2 regions of the Thermoanaerobacter uzonensis DSM 18761 genome follow, and region 1 is predicted to be linked to the other one. Evidence: predicted binding sites of a transcription regulator. Region 1 holds the regulator's gene; the other holds the start of a gene.
The links. The regulator ArgR, encoded in region 1, controls arginine synthesis, uptake and breakdown. The targets are predictions, from matches to a motif close to ANTGNATAAANATACA.
Positions count from the first base shown of each region.

Region 2: argC (N-acetyl-gamma-glutamyl-phosphate reductase) is a predicted target of ArgR. The motif match lies at 11,192-11,207, and genes of this name have one in related genera.

Region 1 is NZ_FQUR01000008.1:183,078-198,763, reverse strand. Features, by position in the region: gene BUB32_RS04290 (hypothetical protein) at 1-341, shown strand, start outside; gene dxs (1-deoxy-D-xylulose-5-phosphate synthase) at 351-2,213, shown strand; gene BUB32_RS04280 (TlyA family RNA methyltransferase) at 2,216-3,016, shown strand; gene BUB32_RS04275 (NAD(+)/NADH kinase) at 3,075-3,926, shown strand; gene BUB32_RS04270 (arginine repressor) at 3,951-4,406, shown strand; gene recN (DNA repair protein RecN) at 4,424-6,124, shown strand; gene spoIVB (SpoIVB peptidase) at 6,243-7,556, shown strand; gene spo0A (sporulation transcription factor Spo0A) at 7,640-8,422, shown strand; gene steA (putative cytokinetic ring protein SteA) at 8,630-9,751, shown strand; gene BUB32_RS04245 (copper transporter) at 9,763-10,689, shown strand; gene BUB32_RS04240 (glycosyltransferase family 2 protein) at 10,700-11,398, shown strand; gene BUB32_RS04235 (UDP-N-acetylmuramyl pentapeptide phosphotransferase) at 11,398-12,210, shown strand; gene BUB32_RS04230 (DUF3866 family protein) at 12,212-13,288, shown strand; gene BUB32_RS04225 (NUDIX hydrolase) at 13,463-14,002, shown strand; gene BUB32_RS04220 (endonuclease Q family protein) at 13,999-15,171, shown strand; gene spoIIM (stage II sporulation protein M) at 15,239-15,686, shown strand, end outside.
Region 2 is NZ_FQUR01000011.1:103,474-119,159, reverse strand. Features, by position in the region: gene argH (argininosuccinate lyase) at 1-1,264, opposite strand, end outside; gene BUB32_RS07365 (argininosuccinate synthase) at 1,245-2,477, opposite strand; gene carB (carbamoyl-phosphate synthase (glutamine-hydrolyzing) large subunit) at 2,491-5,709, opposite strand; gene carA (glutamine-hydrolyzing carbamoyl-phosphate synthase small subunit) at 5,696-6,766, opposite strand; gene BUB32_RS07350 (acetylornithine transaminase) at 6,768-7,952, opposite strand; gene argB (acetylglutamate kinase) at 7,939-8,838, opposite strand; gene argJ (bifunctional glutamate N-acetyltransferase/amino-acid acetyltransferase ArgJ) at 8,835-10,055, opposite strand; gene argC (N-acetyl-gamma-glutamyl-phosphate reductase) at 10,100-11,134, opposite strand; gene BUB32_RS07330 (MFS transporter) at 11,347-12,495, opposite strand; gene BUB32_RS07325 (hypothetical protein) at 12,642-12,836, shown strand; gene BUB32_RS07320 (hypothetical protein) at 12,851-13,075, shown strand; gene BUB32_RS07315 (ArsR/SmtB family transcription factor) at 13,077-13,421, shown strand; gene BUB32_RS07310 (hypothetical protein) at 13,518-14,141, opposite strand; gene BUB32_RS07305 (hypothetical protein) at 14,171-14,734, opposite strand; partial or broken gene BUB32_RS07300 (group II intron reverse transcriptase/maturase) at 15,043-15,379, opposite strand; gene BUB32_RS07295 (ABC transporter permease) at 15,470-15,686, opposite strand, start outside.

The sequences.
Region 1 (15,686 bases):
CAAAGGAAGGCATAAAACTTCTTAGAAATGCTAATATGGTGGCTAATTTTTGTAATGACGTAGTAGGAGATATTTCTGGAATTGTTTCTGGTGCTGCTCTGATGGCAATAATTGTAAAATTAGCTTTTGAGGGGCCCGAAGGTTCTCTTTATACTGCGATTTTAGGAGGTTTATTATCTGCCATTACAATTGGAGGAAAAGCTATTGGTAAAAATATAGGTATAGCTAAAAGCCAGTCCATTGTTTATACAGTTGCTGTAATTCTTGCTTGGATAGAAAAAAACATGGGTATAAAAATTTTGCCAGATTATAAGAATAATAAAAGGAAAAAAAGAAAGTGAGGGTTTTAAATGCTTGAGCAAATTGATAGTCCTTATGATTTAAGAAAATTAGACAAAAAGGACTTTTCACTGCTTTGCGAAGAAATACGACAGTTTTTAGTAGAAAAGGTATCTAAAACAGGTGGACATTTAGCTTCAAATCTTGGAATCGTTGAGCTTACAGTTGCACTTCACTATGTTTTTAATTCGCCAGTTGACAAAATAATCTGGGATGTAGGGCATCAATGCTATGTGCATAAAATGCTTACAGGTAGGAAAGACCAGTTTGATACTTTGAGGAAATTCAATGGCCTTTCTGGTTATATTAAAAGAGCGGAAAGTGTGCATGATATATTTGGAGCAGGTCACAGTAGCACCTCTATATCTGCAGCATTGGGTATCGCCACAGCAAGAGATTTAAAGGGTGAAAAATATTCTGTTGTAGCGGTAATCGGTGATGGAGCTTTGACAGGTGGCATGGCTCTTGAAGCGTTAAATAATGCAGGAAGGTCTAAAACGGATTTGATTGTCGTGCTAAATCACAATGAGATGTCTATTTCGGAAAACGTAGGTAGCTTATCTTTGTATTTAAGTAAACTTAGAACTGATCCTACCTATAATAAATTAAAACAAGAGGTTGATAATTTACTCAATATTGTACCTCCAATAGGGAAAAGTCTTCATAAATACATTGAAAGGATAAAAGATTCTGTAAAACAGTTATTAGTGCCAGGAATGTTTTTTGAAGAGATGGGTTTTACATATTTAGGACCTATTGACGGACATGATGTTGATAGCCTTATAGAGGTTTTAGAAAGAGCGAAGAAAATAAAAGGACCTATTTTAGTACATGTTATCACAAAAAAAGGCAAAGGATATAAATTTGCAGAAAAATTTCCTGATAAGTTTCATTCTGCAGCTCCTTTTGACATACAAACAGGTAAGTTTGTAAATGAGGGGCAGGCGACTTATTCTGATGTATTTGGAAAGACTCTTACTGAAATGGCATTAAAAGATGACAAAATTGTTGCAATAACTGCTGCCATGCCAGAGGGAACAGGGCTTATTCATTTTGCAAAATTGATTCCTGAAAGATTTTTTGATGTAGGAATAGCAGAGCAGCATGCTACTACCTTTGCCGCAGGAATGGCAGTACAAGGATATAAACCTTATTTTGCAGTGTATTCTACCTTTTTACAAAGAGCTTATGACCAGCTTATACACGATGTATGTATACAAAAATTACCTGTTGTTTTTGCAATTGATAGAGCGGGAATTGTAGGAGAGGATGGAGAAACTCATCAAGGAGTTTTTGACCTATCTTATTTAAGGCCAATTCCTAATATAGCGATTATGTCTCCCAAAGATGCAAATGAATTAGTTGAAATGGTTAAATTATCAAGGACTCTTGACTTCCCTGTTGCCATAAGGTATCCAAGGGGAAAAGTAGGAGAATTTGATATTACAAAAGAATGCAGTATAGAGTTTGGAAAAGCAGAGTTAGTATCTGAGGGAACAGAAATAGCAATTTTTGCATTAGGAAGAATGGTAGGGAAGGTGTTAGAAGCGAAAGAGATTTTAAAAGCTTCTGATTTACAACCATTTATTGTAAATTTGAGATTTGTCAAACCTTTAGATGAAGAGCTGATCTTGGATATCTCAAACAAAGTTAAATTTATTGTTACAGTGGAAGACAATGTAATAGCTGGTGGTGTTGGAAACGCTATACTAGAGCTTTTAAATTTGAAAGGAATTTACAAACCAGTTTTATGCTTAGGATTTCCTGATAAATTTATAGAACATGGAGATGTAGAAAGCTTGTTTAAAAAATACAATTTAGATGCCGAGTCTATCGCAAATACTATACTACAAAAATATAAGGAAATGAGGTAAATATGGCTTCAAAAAAAGAAAGATTGGATGTATTGCTTGTTCAAAAAGGCCTTTTCTCCTCAAGAGAAAAAGCAAAAGCTTCTATTATGGCAGGAGAAGTATATGTTGATGGCAAGAAAATTGAAAAAGCTGGAGAGTTTGTCAACACAGAATCTTCAATTGAAGTAAAAACTAATTCTTTGCCTTATGTCAGTAGAGGTGGGCTAAAGTTACAAAAAGCTATAGAAACATTTAATATTAATGTAACTGGCAAGATTGCCTTAGACATTGGAGCTTCCACAGGAGGTTTTACTGACTGCCTTTTAAAACACGGTGCTTTGAAAGTATATGCTGTAGATGTAGGATACGGGCAATTGGATTGGAGTTTAAGAAATGACCCTCGTGTCATAAATATGGAAAAGACTAATATAAGATTTTTAGAGACATTGCCTGAAATAGTGGACATGATCACAATAGATGTTTCTTTTATCTCCCTTGAACTTGTTATACCTTCTGCAGATAAATTTTTAAAACCAGAGGGAGATTTGATAGCTTTAATAAAACCTCAATTTGAAGCAGGGAGAGAAAAAGTAGGTAAAAAAGGTGTCGTGAGAGACCCTGCCGTTCATAGGGAAGTGATTGAAAAAATTGTGAGTTTGTTTCAAAAGTTTAACTACGGTATAATAGGTATTACCTATTCTCCTATAAAAGGGGCAGAAGGCAATATAGAATATTTAATTTGCGGAAAAAAGGGAATTGGAAAACAACATAATTTTGACATTACGAAAATTGTAGAAGAGGCTTTTAAAAATTTGAACAAATAAAATCTTTAGCAGGAAAATTTGTTTTTTTGTAGAATATGATAAATGTGGTGATATTATAATGAAAAAAGTCGGTGTAATTCCAAATATTAATAAAGATAAAGACTTAGAAGTGACAAAATCTGTAGTAAAATGGCTATTGGAGCATAGTTCTGAACCATATCTTAACGAAATAGTTGCGTCTAAAATGGGTTATGATGAATACGGTAGAAAATCTACAGATATATATGGTAAATGCGACTTTATAATTGCCTTGGGTGGAGATGGTACTATTTTAAATGTTGCAAGGCTCTGTGCGCCTTTTGACACGCCTATTTTCGCCGTAAATTTAGGTCATCTTGGATTTCTTACGGAAGTAGATGTAAATGAGGTGTTTGTTTCTTTAGATAAAATATATAAAGGAGAATATACAGTAGAAAAAAGGATGATGCTAGAGGCAAATGTAGTTAAAAATGATATGGAGATTATTAATTTTAGAGCTTTAAATGATATTGTCATTACAAGAGGAGCTTTTTCAAGAATGGCTCGTATTAATGCCTATGTCAATAATAACTATGTAGATACTTATTTAGCAGATGGAGTAATAATTGCAACTCCTACTGGTTCAACTGCTTATTCACTTTCAGCAGGGGGGCCTATTGTATATCCTACAGTAGAAGTTATAATAATAACACCTATCTGTCCACATACTTTATATTCAAGATCTATAATAGTTTCACCAGATGATGTCATCAGGTTGGAAATAAGCGAAGAGAATCAAGATTTAATGATAACAACCGACGGACAACAGGGATATAAACTTGATTATAGAGATATAATTTACATTAAAAAGAGCAATGAATATACCAATCTTATAAAAGTAAAAAATACCAATTTTTTTGACTTATTGAGGGACAAACTTACAGAAAGATAAAAATTAAAAGAGGTGAAGATTAATATGATGAAAATAGCTCGACACGCAAAAATTCTTGAAATAATCTCTGAAAAAGAAATTGAAACACAGGAAGAGTTAGCAGCTGAACTTCAAAAACAAGGTATTGATGTGACTCAAGCGACTGTGTCAAGAGATATAAAAGAATTGAGACTGATAAAAGTTTTAACAGAGGATGGAAAAAGATATAAATACGCCCCGATGGGAAAAGTAGACAGCCATATTACAGATAGACTAATGACTTTATTGTCTGAGTCTATAGTGAGCGTTGATTATGCCGGAAATATCATAGTCATAAAAACGTTATCAGGCACAGCTCCTGCAGCAGCAGAGGCCATTGATACATTAAATTGGAAGAATATAGTAGGTACATTAGCGGGAGATAATACTATTTTTGTTTTAGTAAGAAATGAAGAAACTCTTCAAGAATTATTAGAAAAGTTCAAAAAGTTGGTTAAGTGATTTTTGGGGGTTTTGCTATGCTTTTAGCACTTAGCATCCAAAACGTTGCACTCATTGACAAGGTAGAATTACAATTCAAAGAAGGATTCAATGTATTAACTGGAGAGACAGGGGCAGGGAAATCTATAGTTATTGATTCGGTTTTGCTGCTTTTAGGTAGTCGAGCCAGCAGAGATATAATACGTACTGGTGAAGAAAAAGCTATCGTTGAGGGAATATTTTTTGTGGATTCCAATAAGGATAAAATCGTAGAAATTTTGGAAGAAGTAGGTTTGAGTTTAGAAGAAGATGATACTTTGATAATAAATAGAGAAATTACAAGCAGTGGAAGAAGTTATTGTAGGATAAATGGTAGAATAGTGCCTCTTTCTTTTTTGAGTAAAATAGGTGCTTTCTTGGTAGATATTTTAGGCCAACATGAGCATCAGTTCCTTTTAGACAATACTAAACATCTTTCTATTTTAGATAATTTTGGAGACCAAGAGTTTAAAACTTTAAAAAAAAGATTTAAGGAGCTGTTAGAAGAATATAACAAGATACAAAAAGAGATTTCAGCTTTTTTTAAAGATGAAAAAGAAAAAAATGAAACAATTGACCTTTTAAAGTATCAAATTGAAGAGATTGAAAAGGCGAATTTAAGTGTAGAAGAAGAGAGTCAGTTGGTGGAAAAAAGAAATTTGCTGATGAATTTCGAAAAATTATTTACTGCTATGAATTCTAGTTACAAAATTTTGTACGAAGGTAGTGGGAGCTTTTCTGTTTTAGATAATTTACATATTGCAATTAAAAATTTAGAAACTGCTCTTTCTATAGATGAAAAGCTAAAAAGTTTAAAAGATAAGCTGGAGAATATTCTCTATGAATTGGAGGATTGTGCCTTACAGATACGGGATTACTTGAATAGTTTAGATTTTAACCAGCAAAGTTTAGAGGAAATAGAAATACGATTAGATCAAATAAATTCCTTGAAAAGAAAATATGGACCTACAATACAGCATGTTTTAGAATTTAAAGAAAATAAAAAAAGGGAATTAGAGGATATATTAAATTTTGAAGAAAAGCAACGAGAATTGAAGCTTAAGCAGCAAAAGTTATGGGAAAAAATTTTAGAAGTTGGTGAAGTATTACATCTCAAAAGGAAGCAAATAGCAGACAATATAGAAAAAAATATAAATCAAATTTTGGGTGAACTTAATATGCCAAATGCTTATTTTAAAGTGAATATAGAAAAAATAGAAGAACCTACTGAAACAGGATTTGATAAAATTGAATTTTTAATTTCTACAAATAGAGGAGAGCCTTTGAAGCCTTTATCTAAAATTGCTTCTGGTGGCGAGCTTTCGAGAATTATGCTGGCGTTAAAAACTATTCTTGCTTCCGCAGATGGAATTTCCACTTTGATTTTCGACGAAGTTGATACAGGAATAAGCGGGAAAACTGCCCAATTAGTAGCTGAAAAAATGGCATATCTTTCCAAAAAACTTCAATTGATTTGTGTTACTCACCTGCCTCAAATTGCCTCTATGGCAGATACACATTATCGAATTTCCAAAATTGCAAAAAATGAAAGAACTTACATAAATGTGGAAAAACTTGACTATCAAGGCAAAATAAATGAATTAGCTCGTATTATGGGAGGATCGCGTGTTACTCAGACTACTTTAGAACATTCAAAAGAATTATTAGATATTGCATCTCAATTTAAAAGCAAAATTTAATATTTTAGTTTAATCTCACTTCCTTTTACTATCGGATAATATATTGACAGTATATAAAACTTTAAAAAAGGTTAAGTTAATTTTAGATTAAATAAGCCGCAAAAAAGGAAGTGAGAAAATGACAAAAAATACAATAAGATTATTACTTTTTATATCCTTAAGCTTTTTTTTAGTATTTGCAAATTATTTTACTCCTATACAGGATATAGCAAAAACCCCCTCAAGTTTTAAATTTTTTCAAGGGGAAAAAGTTAATTATAACTTTAATATACCAATAAAAGTAAGTTTTCAAGCTGATAAAAAAGGTTTTTTAAAAATTAATGATACAGAAGATAAAAATGTTTTAAATTTGAAAAAACCTATTACTATTGAAGCAGTAAACACCGGTACAGTAAATTTGGATTTTAAGCTATTTGGAATATTTCCTTTAAAGCATATTAGTGTTGACATTGTTCCGACCATAAAAGTAGTACCCGGCGGTCAAGCGATAGGGGTTAAGTTAAATACAAAGGGAGCATTAGTAGTAGGTTACTCAGATATAATGGGAGAGGACGGCAAAATTTATAGTCCTTATAAGCAAGGTAAAATACAGATAGGAGATATAATATTAGAAGTCAACGGCAGGGAAATAAAGCAAGCAGAAGATATTACACAAATTGCAAATGAATTACAGGGAAAAGCCTTAAAGTTAAAAATAAATAGAAAAAATCATATTTTTTATACTACCATTTATCCTATAAAGTCAAAAGAAGATAGACAATACAGAATAGGTCTTTGGGTGAGAGACCACACTGCTGGTATAGGTACTTTAACCTTTTATTATCCTGCTACCAAGATGTATGGAGCTTTAGGTCATGCTATAACTGATATAGACACTGGTCATATGTTATCAATAGAAAATGGAGAGATTATGAATTCTCGAATTACTTCTATTGACCAGGGAAGAAGAAGTAAACCTGGGGAATTAAAAGGGATTTTTTTAGAAGAAGTTGATACAATAGGTAATATATTAAAAAATACTGAATTTGGAATTTACGGAAATATGTATGAAGATTTTAAGAACGATTTGTATGGAGAGATTCCCATAGCGTATCAAAGCCAAATAAAAGAAGGGCCAGCTAAAATATTGGCTACCATTGACAATACAGGCATACAGCAATTTGATATTGATATTATAAAAAAAGTGTATCAAGAAACTCCTAGTTCTAAAAGCATGATAATTAAAATAGTTGATAAGAATTTATTAAAAAAGACTGGAGGTATAATACAGGGTATGAGCGGGAGCCCTATTATACAAGATGGGAAACTGGTAGGAGCAGTTACTCACGTTTTTGTTAATGACCCTACAAAAGGATATGCTGTTTATGCAGAATGGATGATCGATGAAATGAATAGTCTACTTAATAATAAGCAAGTCTTTACAAATAATTAAAATTTTTTGGGAAAAAGAAGGAAATTCAAATATTATGTAGAATAAATATTATATACTAATATTAGCAATGGGAGGTTAAATAATTGGTTAAGAAGATTAGAGTAGGAATAGCAGATGATAACAAAGAGTTTGCAACTATTTTAGCTGAGTATTTATCTACTCAAGAAAATATTGAAATGGTAGGTGTTGCCAATGATGGCAACCAAGCGATTGAACTCATTAAAAATCAATCGCCAGATTTGTTAATTTTAGATATTATAATGCCCTATTTAGATGGCATTGGTGTTTTGGAAAAGATAAATGAAGAACAATTAAAAAAGCCCAAAATTTTAGTTTTATCTGCAGTAGGCCAAGAAAAAATAACTCAACGTGCTATTAAATTAGGAGCAGATTATTATATTTTAAAACCTTTTGATTTAGCTATGTTGTCAAAAAGGATTTCTGAGCTTATGGAACCTGAATTAGATGTAGTATCAAAGACTGTTTTTCCTGTGGTAAAAGCGAAGAAAAATTATGACCTTGAAGCAATGATTACAGAAATTATTCATGAGGTAGGAGTACCAGCTCATATAAAAGGCTATATGTATCTAAGAGATGCTATTTCTCTTGTTATTAGCAATATGGAATATTTAAATTCTGTAACTAAAATGTTATATCCTAAAATTGCTGAAAAGTACAATACTACTCCTAGCAGAGTAGAAAGAGCTATAAGGCATGCAATAGAAGTTGCGTGGAACAGGGGTAAAACAGAAGTTTTAAATGAACTTTTTGGATATACTATAAATGACGAAAAAGGTAAACCGACAAATTCCGAATTTATTGCGCTTATTGCTGATAAATTGAGGTTGGGGATGAAAGCAGGGTAAAAGGGGCAGATACCTGCTTTCTCTTTTTTAACCTCCCATTTAAAATATGATAAACATAAAACAAAGTAATAAATCCTTCCATTTGTTGAAAGTTCAACAAGTGGAAGGATTTTTATATAACTGAGTAAAATGACTTTTTATTTCATGTAAAAATTTTTTATGCTATAATAATAAACAATGGGATGTTACTTTATGGAGGAAGCTTGTATGCAAATAACAGGAACAATTAAAATGGATAAAAGAACTAAAAATTTAGTGAAAAGATTAAATCCTGGAGAAATAGCTATAATTGATCATAGAGATATAGATGAAGTGGCTGCTGAATCTTTAGTTGAAAAAAAAGTATTGGCAGTCATAAATGCTGATAAATCTATAAGTGGCAGATATCCTAACATAGGACCTTCTATCTTGTGTGAGGCGGGAATTCCAATTATTGACGATGTAGGAAAAGACATTTTTGATTTATTGAAAGAAAATGACAAAATAACTATAATGGATAATGAAATATATAAAGACGGTGTGTTTATAAAAAGAGGGAAACTTCTTACAAAAGACGTTATAAACTATAAATTGCAGGAAAGCCGCGAAAACATAGGTGTTGAATTGGATAAATTTATTGAAAATACATTGGAATATGCAAAAAAAGAAAAATATTTTATTCTAGGGGGGGTTGAATTACCCAATATTAAAACGCGCTTTAAAAATAGACATGCTCTTGTAGTCGTTAGAGGAAAGGATTACAAAGAAGATTTATTTACAATAAAACAGTATATCAACGATGTAAAACCTATTTTAATAGGAGTAGATGGAGGGGCAGATGCTCTTTTAGAGTTTGGGCTTATTCCTGACATAGTCATTGGAGATATGGACAGTGTAAGTGATGAAGCTTTAAAAAAGGCTCGAGAAATCGTAGTTCATGCTTATCCCGACGGAAGAGCACCTGGCTTGGAAAGAGTAACAGCATTAGGTCTTAAAGCAGAAATTTTTAAGGCCCCAGGTACAAGTGAAGATATAGCTATGCTTTTGGCTTTTGAAAAAGGTGCTGACTTAATTGTTGCGGTAGGGACCCATTCCAGCATGATTGATTTTCTGGAAAAAGGGAGAAAAGGAATGTCCAGCACTTTTTTAGTGCGATTAAAAGTAGGAGAAAAATTAATCGATGCTAAAGGAGTAAATAAACTGTACAGGGAAACTTTCAAAATTTCTTATATATTTAGCATTATACTAGCAGCTTTGATTCCTCTTGGAGTAATAGCGTATTTTTCTCCACCTATGCAACAGTTATTAAAGCTATTGCAACTTAGAATTCGTCTTTTAATCGGATTTTGAGGAGGATTTTTATGAATATAAATATTAAATACTATGTTTTAACAATTGCTTCTATTTTTATTGCTTTAGGAATTGGTATTTTTATAGGTTTTATGTTAGATGGGCAAAAGGTTTTTTCAGAGCAACAAACCGCAATTATAAACGAGTTAGAACAAAAATTTAAGGATTTACAAACAGAAAATAACAATTTAAAAAACACTGTTCAAGAGTTAAATAAACAGATAGGGTATTATAATCAATATCATCAAATTATTTTTCCTGAGTTAGTAGCTGATAAGTTAAGTGGAGTTAAGGTAGCAATTATTGAAACTACAAATGAGTTTATATATTCTGGCATGAGAAATGCTCTTTTAAAGGCAGGAGCTACTATTGAGTCAATTACTGTTATAAAAGACAGCTTTAATACTGGCAATGAATTAGAAGTGGAAAATTTAGTAAATTTTCTTTCTAATAAATATGGAGTTACAATAGACGAAAAACATCTGAATGAGTTCGTAGCTTCGAAATTAGCGAATGCAATTGTAACTGGTCAGGATGTGGACCTTATTAATTATTTAAAGACAAATGGTTATATAGATTTTACAGGAATTCCAGGTAATACAGATTTTGTAATTATAGCTGGAGGAAGTAATAATAAGGACTATAATGTAGTTTCTATAGATATTCCTATAATAAAACAAGTGAAACTACTTAATGTTCCTATTGTAGGTGTTGAACAAAGTGATGCTAAATATTCCTATATTGATGCTTATAAAAAACAGCATATTTCCACAATAGATAATGTGGAGGATATAATAGGGCAAACGTCACTTATAATGGTAATGGAAGGCAAAGAAGGCAATTATGGAGTTAAGCCAAGTGCGATGAGTTTAATGCCAGATTCTTTTATAAAGGCTGACAATTCTACTCATAATTCCGCTGCTAATTCTAAAAAGTGAGGGTAGACAGATGAATAAAAAAGTTAGTGTATTGATACCTGCTTACAATGAAGAAGAAAGAATAATTGATACCATAAAAGGATTAAAAGATGTTGAAGAAATTGATGAAGTCATCGTAATAAATGATGGCTCAACTGATAGTACTGCTGAAAAGGCAAGAAAAGCAGGAGCTAAAATAGTCAATATGAAGAGAAATGTTGGCAAAGGAACAGCTTTAAAAGAAGGTTTAAAATATACAAAAAATGACGTGATAGTTTTTTTAGATGCAGATGTAGGTCTTTCGTCACGAGAAGTCAAAAAACTTATATTGCCTGTTCTTGAGGGAAAAGCAGATGTTACAATTGCTAAGTTTCCAAAGACAAATATAAAAGCTGGATTTGGCTTTGTTAAAACTTTAGCCAGAAAAGGAGTAAAATACTTTACAGGATATGAAATTGAATCTGTCTTGTCAGGTCAAAGGGCTTTTAAAAAAGAGGTTTTAGAGAGTTTAAAAACTTTTTATAAAGGTTTTGGAATAGAAGTTGGTATGACAATAGATATATTAAAGAAAGGGTTTAAAATAAAAGAAGTAGAAGTGAATATGACACACTCTGTTACAGGGAGAAACTTGAAAGGCTTTCTGCACAGAGGTAAGCAGTTTTGGGATATACTAAAAGTATTAGTGTATAAGTTGTTTTCAAAGAATATTAGAGAAGAGCAGGTGAGATAGTGTTTTGGGCTAAAATATTAATTCCTTTAATAATGACAGTTATAACAAAAAAGCTTTTTTATAGCATTATTAACAAGCCTTTGTGTTTGAAAGAAAACTATAAAAAAGTTATGATACCTGTTTGTGGTGGTATTGTATTTGTTCCTGCTTTATTTGTGTCAATTGTAATCCTCAATTTATTTGGAGTTAGAATAGAATATCAAGAGATAATTTTATTGAGCTTATCACTGATTTCTTTTGTCGGTTTTATAGATGATGTATTAGGAGACAGAAGTGTAAGAGGGCTAAAGGGTCATATAACTATGCTTTTAAAAGGAAAGCCTACTACAGGCAGTTTAAAGGCTTTATCAGGAGTTTTAATTGCTTTTTTTATAAGTTTTAATGTTGGGAAAAATAATATAGAGGAATTGATAATAAATACCTTGATAATCGCACTTTTTACAAATTTTTTAAACCTTGTAGACTTGCGACCTGGAAGATGTGGAAAAATTTTTTTAGCTATTTCTTTGATTTTTTTAATAATTGGAAAGGCTCATCTCTATTTCTTGATATTACTTACTCTGATTCTTTTAGTGTATTTGCCAGAGGATTTAAAATCAAATGTGATGATGGGAGATACTGGATCAAATGTTTTAGGAATGTCTTTGGGAATAAGCAGTATTCTTATTTTTGATTTATATAACAAGTTGATAATATTGGCATTGCTAATTTTATTACATATTTTTACAGAAAAATATTCTTTGACTGCTTTAATCGAAAAAAATAAATTTTTAAATTACCTCGATATGTTAGGAAGAAAAGGAGAAAGATAAGGTGATTAGTGTTTATTTAGCTAAGGTAAGTAAAATTGTGTCACAAAGAGAGGGTATAACTGTTGTAGAGGTTGAGTCAGAGGGAGAAAAGGTATTAGCTTTAAATTATGACGATGTAACTGGGAAAATAGAAGTAGGAGATAAAGTTTATGTAAACCGAACTGCTCGCCTTTTAAATCTTGGAACAGGGGGCTATGACTTTATAGTTGTAAATCTCAAATACCCTAAATACGATGCTATAGGAAATGGGCATATTATGAAATTAAGATATACACCTTTTCAAATAAATGTGTTAGCAATGGAGGAGCAAAACAATCCTTATCATACTGCTTTTGAAGAGTTCGAAAGTTTAGAAGATTTGCCTGTAATAGTTGGAGAACTTCACAGTATGGTAGCACCTGTAGCCTTAGTGTTAAAAAGTACAAATCCTAACCTTAAAATTACGTATGTGATGACAGATGGAGGATGTCTGCCTATTAGTTTCAGCAATACAGTTTTTGAGCTTAAAAAGAGGGGAATAATAGATAAAACAGTTACAATTGGACATGCTTTTGGAGGAGATTATGAGTGTGTAAATATTTATACTGCTTTGATAGGTGCAAAGGAAGTGTTAAAAGCAGATGTTGTTATAGTAGCAATGGGACCAGGAATAATTGGCACAGGAACCAAATATGGGTTTTCAGGGGTAGAACAAGCCCATATAATAGATGCTACAAATAAATTAGGAGGTAAGCCTGTACTTATCCCAAGAATTGGGTTTAATGATAAAAGGCAGAGACATCAAGGGATTAGTCACCATACTATAACTGTTTTAGAGCTGTGTAACAGTTCCTGTGTTTTGACTTTTCCTACAATGGAAGAAGAAAAAGAAAAAATAATAAAGGAGCAGATAAATTCAAATCCTGTATTTTCGCGATATAAAATAGAATTTATTGAAGCTGAAATTATAAGAAAATACATAGAAGAATCTGGGCTTAACTTATCAACAATGGGAAGAAATTATGAAAGTGAGCCAGACTTTTTTAATGCTTGCGGAGCTGCAGCCCTTTATGTGTCGTCTAAATTAGTGCGAAACTGATTTGATTACTTCTCCTAAAGTTTTGTATTTTTTATTTAGTTCCTTTAATAAAAATAATAGTGTGGAAAATTTTCCAGCATAATAAAGAGTGTTTCCCACTATAATCATTTTTCTCACCTCATTTCTATAGTATGTATTTATTGTTAAAATTATACATAGAAAGGAAGATGAATTTTGGAACAAAAAGAAGTTACAGTTAACACCAACAAGATTTTTGAAGGGAAAATAATAAATTTAAGAGTAGATGAGGTAAAACTGCCTAATGGAAAAGTTACTACGCGAGAAATAGTTGAGCATCCTGGCGGCGTATCCATAGTAGCAGTTAATGAAGAAGGAAAGATTTTATTAGTCAAACAATATAGAAAACCTGCAGAGGAGTCTTTATTAGAAATACCGGCAGGAAAATTAGAAAAGGGTGAAGACCCTTTGATTTGTGCTAAAAGAGAGTTATTAGAAGAGACAGGTTATGAAGCAGGTTTTATAAAGCATTTGATTACTTTTTATACCACTCCCGGTTTTTCTAATGAAAAAATGTATTTGTATTTTGCAAAAGATTTAAAAAAATACACTGCTCAACCTGATGAGGATGAATTTTTAGAAGTATATGAATATACTCCAGAGGAATTGTGGGAAATGATTTTACAAAATCAAATAAAAGATTCTAAAACGATAATTGGAATTTTATATTATTTAAAAATGAGGAATAGTTTATGAGATTTTACGGGGATTTGCATGTTCATGTTGCAAGGAGTATAAAAGGAGCTCCTGTAAAAATTGCGGCCTCAAAAAATTTAACTGTTTTAAATATATTAGAAAAAAGTATATTAAAAGGAATTGATATAGTTGGCATTGTAGATGGCGCTTCTCCGCTTATTTTGGAGGAGCTAAAAGAATATATACAAGAAGGAATACTATTCTCCCTTGAAGAAGGAGGGCTTAGGTATAAAAATAAAGTTACTTTGATTTTAGGCAGTGAAATAGAAATTGGCAAAGAGGAAAAGGGTTCTCCTCATTTAATATGTTATTTTAGAGATATTGAGAGTATTTCGTTGTTTTCTCAAGAAATTTCTAAATACGTTAAAAATATAAATCTAAGTTCTCAGCGAGTAAATCTTACAAGTGTACAGGCTGTTGAAATCGCAGAAAAATACAGCGGGATTGTGATTCCTGCCCATGTTTTTACTCCCTTTAAAAGTTACTATGGCAGTTCTACTGATAGGCTTAAATATGTCTTTAAAGATTTTTATCAATATATTTATGGAGTGGAATTGGGCCTTAGTGCAGACTCTGATATGGCTGATCAGATTGAGGAGTTGCAAAATAAAACTTTTCTTTCCAATTCAGATGCCCATTCTTTAGAAAAAATAGGCAGAGAGTTTAATGTTTTTGATATAAAAGATGCAAATTTTGAAGAGATTTTGTTGGCTATAAAAAGAGAAAAAGGAAGAGAAATTGTAAGAAATTATGGCCTAAATCCTAAATTAGGGAAATACCACAGAACTTTTTGCTTGGATTGTGGTTATATTGCGAAGGAAGAATCTCCTGTAAAAAAATGCTTAAAATGTGGAAGTTCAAATATAGTTTTAGGTGTAAAGGATAGAATAAAGCAAATTAAAGATTATGATACAAAACATCCTCCTTTTAGACCTTTATATGTCTATCAAATTCCCCTAGAATTTATTCCTAATATTGGAGGTAAGACTATCGAAAAATTGGTGAATTACTTTGGAAGTGAATTGTATGCTTTGCATCATGCACCTTATGAAGAATTAGAGAAAGTGATAGGAACTTCAAAGGCATTAAATATTTTAAGAGGAAGAGAAGGGAAACTGGATGTTTTAGCGGGAGGAGGAGGAATATACGGCAAAGTTACTATCACTTAAAAGGAATATTGTCCCCTTTTGAATCATAAATTTAAATTAGCTTTATAAAAAATAGGGGGCAATATTCTTGAAGTTTTTAAAAGGAAATCTTTATTTGCATATTAAAAATAATTTTTTATTGTATGTGTTAGCTGTAATGTGTTTAATGATAGGAATAGCAGCAGGATCTTTTACTGTTAATAACCTCACTGACATACAGATGGAGCAAATAATAGGATATATTTCAAAATTTTATAAAATTGCAAAATCTGTAGACTTGAATTCTGCCCAAATTTTTAAACAATCCCTTCTAAATAATTTTGTTACTGTTTTTGTTTTATGGATTTTAGGAGCTACAATTATAGGGATTCCTTTTATATTTTTGCTTGCGGGGATAAGAGGATTTATTTTAGGATTTTCTATTGGAGTTTTGATAAAAGAATTTGAAATAAAAGGTATATTACTCGTATTGATGGGAATTTTACCTCAAAATGTTTTTATTTTATCAGGAATCTTGTTTATATCTGTAACAGCTA
Region 2 (15,686 bases), on a different contig from region 1:
CTATCGCCCCATATACATCTTTTTCTATTACATCGCTGAATTTTTTAAGTTCTTCAAGTGATAAATCTTCAATTGCTAAGTTTCGTTCTATCGCATATAAGACAACTTTGCCTGCAATTTCATGGGCGATCCTAAAAGGAATACCTTTTTGTACAAGATAGTCTGCAAAATCTGTAGCATTCATGTAACCATATTTTGCAGCTTTTTCCATCTTCTCAGTCTTTACTTTAATTGTCTTTATCATTTCTGTAAAAACTCTTAAAGACATTTTTAAAGTATCTATTCCATCAAACAAAGCCTCTTTATCCTCCTGCATGTCTTTGTTATATGCAAGAGGAAGTCCTTTCATCACAGTAAGTATTGTAATCAAATCGCCGTAAACCCTGCCGGTTTTGCCCCTTATAAGTTCTGCTGCATCGGGATTTTTCTTTTGTGGCATCATACTGCTTCCTGTTGAAAATCTATCATCCATCTCAATAAAATCAAATTCTTTGGTCGACCACAAAATTAATTCTTCTGAGAACCTACTTAAATGCATCATTGTTATAGAGGCAAAGCTTAAAAATTCTATTACAAAGTCTCTATCGCTTACACCATCCATGCTGTTTAAAGTTATATCATCGAACCCTAAAAGAGATGCCACGTATTTTCTATCGATATCGAAGGTGGTACCCGCAAGTGCACCAGAGCCCAAAGGCATTACGTTGACTCTTTTCACCATATCCTCAAGCCTTGATAAATCTCTTTTAAACATTTCAACATAGGCAAGAAGATGATGTCCAAAAGTCACAGGCTGTGCCCTTTGCAGATGCGTATATCCCGGCATAATCGCTTCTTTATAAGTTCCAGCCATTTCATTTAAGGTATCTATAAGTTTTGTTAAATCCTCTTTTATTTTGTCTATCTCATCTCTTAAATAAAGCCTTTCATCTGTCGCAACTTGGTCATTTCTACTTCTTCCTGTGTGAAGTTTGCGCCCTGTATCACCTATTTTCTCAGTTAAAAGCCTTTCAACATAAGAATGAACATCTTCATCATTTGGTATCTCTCCAACATTGGTTTCATCAAGAATTTCCTTTAACCCTTTTTCTATTAAATTGAGTTCATCTTCTGTCAGCACTCCAGCTTTATAAAGTCCTTTTGCATGGGCAATTGAGCCTAATATGTCATGCTTTAAAAGCCTAATATCAAAAGAAATGGAGGAATTAAACTCCTCCATTAGTTTGTCCGTCTCGCTTTTAAACCTACCTCCCCACAGCTTCATCCATATCCTTCCTTCCCATTTCCATCAAAGCCTTAATTTTTAAAGAAAGCCCAAAGAGGTTTATAAATCCCTCTGCGTCTTTTTGGTTGTAAACATCATCTTTACCAAAAGTCACAAATTCTTCATTGTAAAGAGAATAAGAAGATTTTACTCCGGCGTTTATGACATTTCCTTTATAAAGCTTTAGTCTTACAACACCTGTTACATTTTTTTGCGTTTCCTCTACAAAAGCGTCTAGCGCGGCTTTAAGTGGTGAAAACCACAAACCGTTGTAAACAAGGTCTGCATATTTCTGTGAAACCAAATCCTTAAACCTCATTGTTTCCTTATCAAGCACAAGATATTCAAGTTCTTTATGAGCAGTGTAAAGCAATGTCCCTGCAGGAGTTTCATAAACACCGCGAGACTTCATTCCTACAAGTCTATTTTCCACAAGATCGGCTATCCCTACGCCGTTTTTTCCTGCAATTACGTTTAATTCTTCTATTAATTTGACAGGTTCTAAGGCTTTGCCGTTTACTTTCACAGGTATGCCCTTTTCAAATTCTATAAGCACATATTCTGGCTTATCTGGGGCTTTGTCAGGTGGAGTGATTATATCGTAAAGGTCACTTTTAGGCTCATTCCATGGGTCTTCAAGGTCTCCTCCTTCATGGCTTACATGCCACAAGTTATTGTCTACACTATATATTTTTTCTTTAGTAACAGGGATCGGTATCCCCTTCTTTTTTGCATAGTCTATTTCATCTTCCCTTGATTTTAAATCCCATATCCTCCACGGGGCTATGATTTTTATTGAAGGGTCAAGAGCATGTATTGATACCTCAAATCTCACCTGGTCATTGCCTTTTCCTGTTGCACCATGAGCTATTGCCTTTGCACCCTCTTTGTGGGCAATTTCCACAAGTTTTTTGGCAATTAAAGGCCTCGCCATAGAAGTGCCTAAAAGGTATTTCCCTTCATAAACAGCACCAGCCTTTAAAGTAGGAAATATATAATCTTTTACAAATTCTTCTTTTACGTCTTCAATATATACTTTGCTGGCACCACTCGCTAAAGCCTTGTCTTTTATATATTTAATTTCTCCTCCCTGTCCTACATCAATACAAGCCGCTATTATCTCACATTCATAGTTTTCTTTAAGCCATGGTATAATTACTGATGTATCAAGTCCTCCTGAATAAGCAAGTACCACTTTTTCGCCTTTTAACATTTTTAAACACTCCTTATAAAACTAAATTTTTGACATTATCCTTTTGTATTTCTTGATATTCATTTACAGATAAAATGGACAAGCCATTCATATTTACCTTTGACACAGCATTTAATGCCGCTTTTATAGTATCTATAGATGTAAAAAGAGGAATTCTGTATTCTACTGCTGTTCTTCTTAACTTAAATCCCGTATTATCAGGTTTTTTGCCTTTTGTCGGTGTATTTACTACAGCGTCAAAATATCCATCCTTCAGCAATTTTATTGCATGATCTAAAGACATAATATTTACATGAATACCAATCAAACTCAAATACTTCCCCGTCCTGTATGTGGCATATATTTCATACCCTAAGCCCTGCAATTTTTCTACTAAAGATACCGCTTCTTGAAAATCTCTTTCCGCTATTGAAAGAAGTATTTTCCCTTTTTTAGGTATTTTAAGGCCTGCTCCTTCTAAAGCTTTGTAAAGTGCTCCTTCATAAGTTAAATCTATACCCATTATTTCTCCTGTTGATTTCATTTCAGGACTTAATGAAACTTCAACATCTGTCAATTTTTCCATGGAAAATACAGGAGCTTTTACAACCGTATATGGGGTCTGCGGCCATAAACCGCCTTTATAACCTAACTCTTTTAGCTTTTTGCCTAAAGCCACTTCTACCGCCAGTTTCACCATAGGTACACCTGTTGCTTTGCTCATAATAGGTACCGTACGCGAAGCTCTAGGATTTACTTCTAACACATATACAGTACCTTCTTTTACTGCAAATTGAATATTTATAAGTCCCTTTACATTTAAAGCTTTTGAAATCTTTTCTGTGTATTCGATAATAGTGTTTATCTCCCGTTCAGACAAACTTCTTGCAGGATATATTGAAAAACTATCTCCTGAATGCACTCCAGCTCTTTCTATGTGTTCCATTATTCCGGGTATTAATACACACTCGCCATCTGAAACTGCATCAACTTCTACTTCTCTTCCATCTATATATTTATCTATTAAAACAGGTTTGCCGGGAGATACTTGGGTTGCATTTGAAACATAGTCGATTATCTCTTGAAGTGTGTTAACTTTTTCCATGGACTGACCGCCTATAACATAGGATGGCCTTACAAGAAGTGGAAAACCAAGTTTTAAGGCTATATCTTTTGCATCTCCTACTGTTAATGCATATTCACCTTTAGGTTGATTAATGTTTAGCACTTTTAAAAGTTTTGAGAATTTTTCTCTATCTTCACTTATATCAATGCTTTCATGGGATGTACCTATTATTTTCACTGCATTTTTAACTAACTCTTCTGTAAGATTAATTGCTGTCTGGCCGCCAAACATTACCATTACACCAAGTGGCTTTTCTTTTTCATATATGTTTAAAACATCCTCCAATGTAATAGGCTCAAAGTACAACCTGTCTCCCGTGTCAAAGTCTGTGCTGACAGTTTCAGGGTTGTTGTTTATTATGATAGATTTAATTCCAGCTTCTCTTAAAGCCCACAAGGCTTTAACAGAACAGTAATCAAACTCAATTCCCTGACCAATTCTTATAGGACCAGAACCTATTACAATTACTTTTGGTATGTCATGGATCTCAACTTCGTCTTCTTCGCCATAAGTTGAATATATATATTGTGTAACTGATTCAAATTCCGCTGCACAAGTATCTACCATTTTATAGGAAGGATATATGCTATATTCTTTTCTTAAGGCTCTCACATCTTCTTCTTTAATTCCCTTTATTGTTGCAATTTCTCTGTCTGAAAATCCCATTCTCTTTGCTTTTTTAAGAATCTCTTCCCTTAACTCATTTTTCTCTATTTCCCTCTCCATATTTATAATATTTAAAAGCTTGTTCAAAAACCATTTGTCTATTTTTGTAACGTCATTAATATAATCAATGTCTATATCGCGGCGAAGAGCTTCTGCTATATAAAATAGTCTCATGTCATTAGGCACTGATATGCTCTTTAGTATTTCTTCTGTTTTCATGCCTTTTATATTGTTTAATTGAAGGCCGTAAGCTTTTATCTCTAATGACCTTACGGCCTTCAAAAGGGAGGCTTCAAAAGACCTTTCTATTGCCATTACTTCTCCTGTCGCCTTCATCTGTGTACCTATTTTTCTATCAGTAGTATAAAATTTGTCAAAAGGCCATCTCGGTATTTTTGTCACAACATAATCCAGTGCAGGTTCAAAAAATGCAGTAGTTTTACCTGTTACAGGATTTTTTATTTCATCAAGTCTAAGCCCTATTGCAATTTTTGCAGCAATCTTTGCAATAGGATATCCCGTTGCTTTTGATGCCAGTGCACTTGAACGACTAACCCTTGGGTTTACTTCTATAACATAGTATTTGTGGCTTTGGGGATCTAAAGCAAATTGGATATTACATCCTCCCTCAATTTCTAAAGCCTTGATTATTTTAATGCTTGCACTTCTTAACATTTGATATTCGTAATCTGACAAAGTTTGCACTGGCGCTACAACTATACTATCTCCTGTATGAACTCCTACTGGATCAAAATTTTCCATGCTGCAAATAGTAATACAATTATCATCAGCATCTCTCATTACCTCAAACTCTATTTCTTTCCATCCGTACAGAGATTTTTCAACAAGCACTTCTTGAGCCATGCTTTTTTTAAGGCCTAAATCTACAATCGATATAAGTTCCTCATCATTGTTGGCTATACCACCGCCTGTACCTCCGAGTGTATATGCAGGCCTTATTATCAAAGGATAACCGCAATTTTTAGCAAATTTTAAGGCATCCTCTACATTTGTGACTGTGATACTTTCAGCAACTGGCTCCCCTATTTCCTGCATTTTTCTTTTAAAAAGTTCTCTGTCTTCTGCAGTTTTTATTGACTCAAAAGAAGTTCCCAAAAGTTTTACATTGTATTTGTCTAAAATTCCTTCTTCTTTAAGTTTAACAGCAAGATTAAGCCCTGTCTGTCCTCCTAAGGTAGCAAGAATTCCATCGGGTTTTTCTTTAGCTATTATTTTTTCAACTACAGAAACAGTAGGATTTTCAATATAAACAATATCTGCTATATCAGTATCAGTCATTATGGTAGCTGGATTGTTGTTTACCAGAACAACTTGTACGCCTTCTTCTTTTAGGGATTTACAGGCTTGGGTTCCTGAATAATCAAACTCCGCTGCTTGCCCTATTATAATAGGGCCCGAGCCTATTACCAGAACCTTACTAATATCCTTATACTTCGGCAAAATAAGACCTCCTTTTGTAAACCATGACTATATCCATGAATTTATCAAAAATCTCTGTTGAATCACGGGGTCCAGGACATGCCTCAGGATGATACTGTACAGAAAAAACTGGCAGAAATTTATGCATAATGCCTTCTACTGTTCCATCGTTTAAGTTTATGTGGGTTACAGTTATCTTGTCTTTATCTATTGACTCCTCTTCAACAGCGTATCCGTGGTTTTGAGAAGTTATATAGTCTTTATTTGTCAGCAAATCTTTAACAGGTTGATTTGCACCTCTGTGGCCAAATTTCATCTTTACTGTATTGCATCCAAGAGCAAGGGCTATTATTTGATGCCCTAAGCATATTCCAAGCACAGGTTTTATACCCATAAAGTGTTTAGTAAGTTCTATTGCATAAACTGCATCTTTAGGGTCACCCGGTCCATTTGAAAGAAATATTGCATTGGGATTTATTTGCATAACATCATCATAACTTGCATTATAAGGAAACACATAAATGTCAAATCCAACTGAATTTAGCATTTTTAAAATGCTCTTTTTTGTACCAAGGTCAATAAAAGCAAGTTTTGGACCAATACCTGCTATACGATACGGCTTTTTCGTAGAAACTTCTTCTAAAAGATTTGCTTGGTCAAATTCTATGTTGTCATCAGGGCTACAAGTTATAATCCCTCTCATAGTTCCATTTTCTCTAAGCTTTTTTGTCAAAGCCCTTGTATCAATTCCCGATAATACTGGTATGTTGTGCTTATCAAGATAGCTCAAAAGTGACTCCTCACTTTGAAAATTGCTAGGCTTATCGCAATATTCCCGTATCACAAATCCCCTTATATGAGGCTTTTCTGATTGAAAGTCGTATTTGTTGATGCCATAATTTCCTATTAAAGGATATGTCATGACAACTATTTGGCCTGCGTAGGAAGGATCTGTTATGGCTTCTTGATAGCCTGTCATCCCTGTGGTAAAAACAACTTCTCCATATCCTTTTTGGTTTTTGCTTATTAACTCACCTTCAAATATGCTTCCATCCTCAAGTTTCAAATAACCTTTCATGCTAAAACCCCATTTCACAAAGTACATCCTCCAGTATTATTAACGCCGTATCTATTTCCTCTTCTGTCACAGTAAGAGGAGGAACAAACCTTAAAACATTGTGGCTGATACAATTTATAAGTAAGCCTTTTTCCATTGCCTTTGTCACCATATTCGAAGCCTCTTCCATATCCATTTCGCAGCCTATCATAAGGCCCTTTCCTCTCACTTCTTTTATGACACTGTATTTCTCCTTTAAATTTTCAAGTTTCTCCTTAAAATACTCACCTTTTTGAGCCACACTATCTAAAAAACCTTCCTTTGTTATTTCATTCATCACTGCAATTCCTGCGGCGCAAGCTAAAGGACTTCCGCCAAATGTGGAGGCATGGTCTCCCGGTTGAAAAACAGCTTTATCCTCTTTTGCGACAATAGCTCCTATTGGGAAGCCTCCTCCCAATCCCTTTGCCAAAGTCATAATGTCAGGAGTTATGCCATAATGCTCATATCCAAAAAGTTTTCCCGTCCTTCCTATACCTGTCTGCACTTCGTCTATTATAAAGAGAATGTCATTTTTATCACATATTTCTCTTGCCGCCTTTATATATTCCGGTGTGGCTTCATGGATACCACCTTCGCCTTGCACTACTTCCAGCATAATTGCACATACTTCATCATCAATTGCATTATAAAGAGCATCAATATCATTAAAAGGTACATATTTAAAACCAGAAAGAAGTGGGCCAAAACCTTTGTGATATTTCTCTTGACCTGTCGCAGTAAGTGCCCCAAAAGTTCTTCCATGAAAAGAATTTTGGGCAGATATAACTTTGTACCTTTTACTACCGTATTTTAAGGATGCATATTTTCTGGTAAGTTTTATTGCGCCTTCATTTGCTTCTGCACCGCTATTTGCAAAAAATACCTTATCCCCAAAGGAGTTTTCTGCGATTATCTTTGCAAGTTCTATCTGGTTCTCATTCCAATAAAGATTAGAACAGTGTATAAGTTTTTCGGATTGGTTCTTTATGGCATTAACTAATGCCTGATGACAATGCCCCAGTGAATTTACTGCAATGCCTGCAACAAAATCGAGATAAACATTCCCTTTGTCATCCCACACTTTTGTCCCTTTTCCCTCTGCTAGGGTAATAGGGTATCTGCTGTAAGTATTCATTAGATATTTCTTATCCTCAGAGGTTATCATCGTCAAAACATTCCTTTCCTATCATAGTACCTATTCCTTCATCAGTAAAAATTTCAAGAAGCAGTGAATGAGTAAGTCTTCCATCGATAATATGAGCTCTTTTTACACCATTTTCAACAGCTTTTATGCAACATTCAAGTTTTGGTATCATTCCACCGTTTATCCGTCCCGAATTCATAAATTCTTTTGCATGCTCTAAGTCCATTCGGGATATTAGGCTGCTTTTATCATTTATATTTGATAGAATTCCTTCAACATCTGTAAGTAAAATTAGTTTTTCAGCCTTTAATGCTTCTGCGATTTTTCCTGCTGCAGTATCCGCATTTACATTGTATGTTTTGCCGTCATCTCCGAAAGAAACTGGTGCAATAACAGGTATATAGCCTTTTTCCAGCATCATCGTTATTACATCTATGTTTACATCTACAATTTTTCCGACGTATCCTATGTCCCCATTCGATATGTCCTTTTCCGCCTTTAAAAGTTTGCCATCTTTTCCACTTATGCCAATCGCCTGGCCACCTAGTTCATTAATTAAAGACACAATTTCTTTATTAATGCGACCCATCAGTACCATTTCAACAATTTCCATAGTGGCTTCGTCAGTAACTCGCAGTCCATTTACAAATTTTGACTCTATCCCTAACTTTTCTAACATCTTATTTATTTCTGGTCCACCGCCATGTACAATTACAGGATTTAATCCTACAAATTTCATCAATACAATGTCCTGCATTACCATTCTTTTTAAATTGCAGTCTAACATTGCGCTTCCACCGTATTTTATTACAACTGTCTTGCCGGAGAACTTTTTAATATAAGGGAGTGCTTCTATTAAAACATGGGCTTTTGCGATTTCGTCACCATATTTTTGCTTTCTAATCATGTTCTATAACTCCCGTTAATTTTTACATAATCATAACTTAAGTCGCACCCCCACGAAGTCGCACTATATTCCCCGGCCTTCATATCTACGGTTATAGTAATTTCTTTTTCTTTTAAAATTTCTTTGGCTAAAGCCTCATCAAAAAAGATGTAACCTCCATTTTCACAAACTTTAATTTCTCCTTTCACGCTTTTTAAATATATATCTACTTCATTTACGTCAAAATCTGCCCCTGAATACCCCACTGCCGCGAGAATCCTTCCCCAGTTGGCATCTTCACCAAATATAGCTGTTTTTACAAGATTTGAGTTTACGATAGACTTTGCAGCTAATCTTGCATCTTCTTCAGTTTTTGCATTTACAATATTTACTTCCATGAACTTAGTTGCTCCTTCTCCATCCTTCACAATAAGTTTTGCAAGGGTTTTATTCACATACTCTAAGGCTTTATAAAACACATCAAATTCATGAGCCCCTTCTTCTATTGTTTTGTTTTGCGCTTCCCCATTTGCAAGTATTATCGCTGTATCATTTGTGCTCATATCCCCATCAACAGAAATCATGTTATAAGTTTTGTCTACAGTTTCTTTAAAAGCTTTATTTAATGCAACCTTAGTTATATTAGCATCTGTAAGTATAAAAGAAAGCATTGTGGCCATATTTGGATGTATCATACCTGATCCTTTTGCAAACCCTGTCATTGTAACAATTTTGCCTTCTATTACAAACTTAGTTGTCACACCTTTTAAAAAAGTATCTGTTGTCATTATAGCTTCAGCCGCCTGGTACCCACCCTCTGTTGAAAGATTTTCTGCCGCAGTCTCAATCCCTTTTAAAACTTTTTCCATAGGAAGAGGTGCACCAATAACCCCTGTAGAACATACCAGCACATTTTCTTCATCTATTTTAAGAAGTTGTGACACTTTTTTTGCCATGTTAACAGCATCCCCAAAACCTTTTTCTCCTGTGCAGGCATTGGCATTGCCACTGTTTATAATGATCGCCTGTGTTGTACCTTTTTCTATTCTTTTCATATCAAGAAGGACTGGCGCCGCTTTAACCTTATTCGTTGTAAATACTGCTGCTGCATTTGCCACTTTTTCTGAATATATTAATGCAATATCCTTTTTACTTTTTTTTATCCCTGCAAAAATGCCTGAAGCTAAAAAGCCTTTTGGCAGTTCAATGCTTCCTTCTAAAATCTCCAACTCTTCCATTATCAAATCCTCCAAATCCCTTTATTTTTTATTTGTGTTTTTATCTAAGGATATATTGGAACTATATCAAGTCCAGTATTTTCATTTATTCCAAACATAATATTCATATTTTGCACTGCCTGGCCTGACGCCCCTTTAACAAGATTATCAATTGCAGACATCACTATTAAAGTATTAGTATGTTTATCAACTTCAAACCCTATGTGACAAAAATTCGACCCATAAACATTTTTTGTTGCGGGGTAATTACCAGGTTGTAACACTTTTACAAAATACTCATTTTTATAAAAATCTGTGTAAACATTATAAACAGTGTTTATATCCATATCTTTTTTTAGTTTGCAATACATAGTACTTAAAATTCCTCTTGTCATTGGCGTAAGGTGGGGAGTAAACACAACAGATACTTTTTCTCCGAAAGCTTTTGAAAGTTCTTGCTCCATTTCTGGAACATGTCTATGCTTTGCAACATTATACGCTTTTATGTTTTCATTGCATTCTGCATACATATTGTTATGGGAGGGATTGTGACCTGCCCCTGATACACCTGACTTTGAATCAACAATTACCTCCCCCTCTATTATGCCATTTTTCAAAAGAGGCATAAGCCCTAATATAACGCTTGTAGGATAACATCCCGGATTTCCTACTACTTCAGCCTCTTTTATAGTTTCTCTGTAAACTTCCGGAAGACCATATACCCTTTTAATACCTTCATAATTTTCATAATCTCCGCCATACCATTTTTTGTAGACGGAATAATCGTCAAATCTAAAGTCAGCTCCTAAGTCAATCACCTTTACTCCTTTTTTCACAGCTTCTCTGGCAATTTTTGAAGCATGACCTGAAGGCAAAGCCGTAAATATGACATCGCATTCTGACATTGCCTTTTCTAGGTTTAAATCTTCCAACTCTTTGTCGCAAAAACCAATGAGAGATGAATAAACATCCGAAATTGCTTTGGTATTATAACTTTGAGAAGAAAGATATTTTATTTCTACTTTTTCATGCTTTGAAAGTATTCTTATAAGTTCGACCCCCGTATAACCCGTTGCCCCAAATATTCCTACCCTCACCATTTAAAGTGCCTCCCTCTTTTACATCCTCTGTCATTTATTAATATATATACGATTTAATTTATATTTATGCATAGAACGTTAAAAAAATATTTCTGCGCATAAATACAATATTTAATTTATAATTATACAACTTTTATTTTACATTATACCACCATACAAAATTTTTTCAAGAGTTTTTCATAAAAAAATTTTGCCTTTTTAAATTCACAAAATTATCTTCCTATCTTCCTAAAAAAGATATACCCAAAGATTAAACCTATGGCAAAAGCCAAAAGAGAATTATAAAAAAACACTGCCTTTATTCCATAAGCGTCACTCAAAAATCCCCCCAGTAAGCTTCCCACAATCCTTGAAATACCCATACCTATTAAATTATTCATGGTCTGTCCCGACGCCCTTAATTCTTTTGGAACTTCTTGATTAATATAAGTTGCCATAGAGTAATATAAAACTATAAAAATTAAACCGTGCAAAAGTTGAAATGGCAAAACCAAATATGCGTTTTGAAAAAGCGATATGATAAGCCATCTTATTGCTGCCACAAAGCTTGCTCCTATAAGCGCTCCTCTTGTGCCTATTTTCTCAAGTATCTTATCGGCATACAGCAAAAAAGGTATCTCGCTCATTGCAGAAATAAAATAAGCCCAGCCCAAAAGCTCATTGTTTCCACCTATTTGTCTAAAATAAATAGGAAAATAAGTATAGTAAAATCCTAACGTAATCTGTACTAAAAAATTGAATACCATCAGCAAAACGAGATTTTTATCTGAAAAAAGCTTCCATATAGAAACCTTTTCCTTTCCAAATTGATGACCTTTTACAACAGGAAGTTTAAATACAATCATAAAGGCTAAAAACAATACTACAATGTTTAAAATAAAAATGCTTCCGATATACCTTTGCACAAACCAGCCAGCTATAACTGACATCACTGCGTATCCAATTGTTCCTGCCATTCTTATTGGACCAAATTTTTGATTTGTTTCACTTAAATACTCTAGTGTTATGGCATCACTTATCGGACCAGTAGAAGTTTGAAAAAATGTGAAAAGAGTTATAACTGCTATGAGATAATAAAAATTGCGGGACAAAGGAAACAATGCCATAGTAAAAATGCTAGCTAAAAATAAAATTTGCAAAACAAAATTTTTAGACCTCGCTCTATCGCTTGTAATCCCCCAAAACGGCTGAGCTATTATAGCGACAAAAGGACCTAAAGACATCAAAATTCCAATTTCACTCTTACTATAACCTATGTAGTCCAGATAAACCGGCACAAAAGTGCCATAAATCGCTCCCCCCATAAAAAATACTGCGTAAAAGATTATAAAAAAATAATAGATAATAGTTGCATATCCCATTTATCTCCCTCTTTCTTTTGTGGATGAAATTTGATTTTACATAATTATAAAAGAACTTACTCCAAATAGCAAATGCATATTGACAAATTATTTCATATGTAATATAATTATTACATGTGAAATAAAAAAATGAGGAGGCTTTTAAAATGGGATTTGTTTATCTTATACTCGCCCTTTCTATCACTTCAATAATTTTTTTAACAGCAATTGTTCTTGAAATAACAAAGCTTCAAGCGCAATATAAGGCTTTTTCTAAATTAACTCAAGAGACACAAGAAAAACTGTCATCTTTACGTCAAAAAGCAGAATCTATTGAGAAATTACTTGAAAATATAGAATAAAAAGGAGGATTAATATGAATACATCGGGCATATACTTATTTGCAATTATCACACTTTTTACGCCTTTTATTTTAGCAGTTATCTTTGCCGTTTTCTCAATATTCGTCTTTGTAAAAGTATCAAATATGCGAAAACAAAATGAGTTGTATATAAAAATGTCAAACGATCTATTAAATGAAATAGATGGAGTAAAAAGTGCACTGGAGAAAATAGAAAAGCTGTTAAAGGAAGTTGATTAAAATGGCTGAACACAACCCCTCACCAGAATATTTAGATCCGGCAAAGATTATAAAAATTTTTGATGCTCTATCCCACCCTGTAAGAATAAAAATATTAGGCATTCTGTATGAAAATAGGCAGTATATAAGCGAACTTGCAAGAATAATGGGCATAAGCAGACCTCTTCTATACATCCATCTTCGCAAATTAGAAGAAGCAGGGCTTGTAAAATCGAGTATGGAAATCTCCAGTGATGGAAAAGCCACAAAATATTATGAATTAACTCATTTTGATATGAGACTAACACCTCAAATGCTTCATGAAATCTCTAAAGAAATTAATTTAGAAGATGAAAAATCTCAATAACGAAAACCCTCAGACAAAAGGAACCGTCCCCTTTGTCTGAGGGTTTTTACTCGTTTCTACATACTGATCTAAAATAGAAATTTAGCCTTAACAGTTTTAAGTTCGCACCATAATAAATCTTTTACTCAAAATAGCAGCTAAATAAATTATTATAACCAGCATACTAACTTTTTCTAATACTCCGAAATATGAAGCGAAAAATACCAATATTATGACAGACATGCTGCCAAATATATTCACCCATGTATCTTTTATGACTTCATATATACTATTCTTTTCTATCGGTATATCAAAGGCTACGTTGTACATACCTATTTCTATTTCTATAATGCTTCGCAACACCTTAGAAAATTTTTCGCCTTTCAAAGATTTTTTATACTTATAGAAGTAAATTTGCTTTAAAACATTTGTGAACATTACAGTTGTAAAAATTACATAAGTTCCAATCTCACCGCCTCTTCCTTTAGCATGAACATAAAATAATATCCCAACTATAAACCACACAAATGTCCTAACTTTTGACCTGCCAATCATTTTATATATAATCCCATCGTCTAGAGGAACTTTGCGCCATCTACTAAAAAACATTTTTCGCTTTTCTACAAAATTGATTGTTAAAGGAGGAATTTTATCTCTATCAGACAATTTGTAAATATAAAGTACCACTTGATATAAAGATTCGAGTAGAATTAAAATGGCATTAAACCATACCACTAACATAATAATAATCTCCTCATAGATATTCTCCTTTAGTAATAATATTCAACTGTAGTCCCGTATTCCCTTCCAATCTCTAATGTTTGGACTTTTATAGGTTTTGTATAAGTTCCATCAGAATAATGTACTAATGTCACATAAATTACATAAACATTCTCATAATTGCTCCAGGCTTTCCACATCCACGCTCCCGTATAAGTATCTTGTAAATAGTTATTATTAAACCATGATATTAATGTGTTTGTAAAGCGATCTATAACAAAGCTCGTAGGGAATCCTAATTTATATTGATAAGCCAGAGAAGCTACAATAAAATCAACTGATAATTTAGCTACATATCTTGCCAATTCATTATTGTTGTGCCTTTTTATTTCTTCCGAAAGTAAAATACCTCCACCAATGTCAGCATTATAATTAGGTAAATAAATAAAATCCATACTAGAAAGTTTAGTATTTTCTACCACACTCATTTCGATGCTACTACCTTCAAAAATCGCAGCTGGTTCATTTTCTAATACGTTATCCGTCGCTCCAAATACAACTGTTGTTGAAAATATTAATATCAAAGTAAGTAATACTGTCACTATCCTTTTCATTTAATTCCATCAACCTACCTTAAAATTAGTCGTAAGCAAAAAGCATTTCTCAAATTCCTTCTCTCTCTTAACATTTTCACTCCTTCCCCAATAATTCTAAGGACTACCGGTAATTCCTTCTATATCCATGGTATCTTATTTCCAGCATCTTGTCAATTGACAAAAGTATAAATTTTCACTAAAATAGCCTTTTCTTTTGCATTTTAGTATAAAAACCGAGTTTCTTTCCTTATATGCTCCTTATTGTAATATTTCTCCATTAACCTCCAAATTCCTTCTTTGATTGCCAAATTGTAATATTTCTGTAAAAAGAACTTTTCTAAGTCCATATCTACAACCCACGCGTATACTTTATTTATATATGCTTCTGCGGCTTTTATTGCGTCTTTTGCACTGCGTCCTGGTCTGAATCCATAACTGCTATCAGAAAATGTATGTTGTGGTTTGTATTTCCCCTCCAGCAGTTGTTGTTTTATGGTTTAAAGTTTTCTTTGAGATACGGTAGAAGTTCATCTACTTCCATCCCATCTACTCCATGGCTTCCTTTATTTGCAACAACGCGCTTGTATGCTTCTTCCATGTTCCCTCCTTCTACTATCATTTCAAGCTCTTGCTGGTATATCTTTGTACTTCGTTTCTTCCATCTATAACATTTCTTTATAAAAGACAAGGGGACGGTTCTTTTGTCTCATTCCAATATGAAACAAAAAAACCGTCTCCTTGTTCGGGAAGAAGTTATATTATTTCAATTTTGTTCATTATTTTCATTGTAAATATGGACAATATTATGCAATATAGTATTGCCGATATAATTGTAGTTAAAATATTTTCTGTACTAAAGGAATTCGCAAGTGAAATTAAGTTGTAGGGAATAAATTTAGCTATTTTATCAATATTTACTAATATTGATGAGACTATATGAAGTATTAATACTAATAATGCAGCTATTATA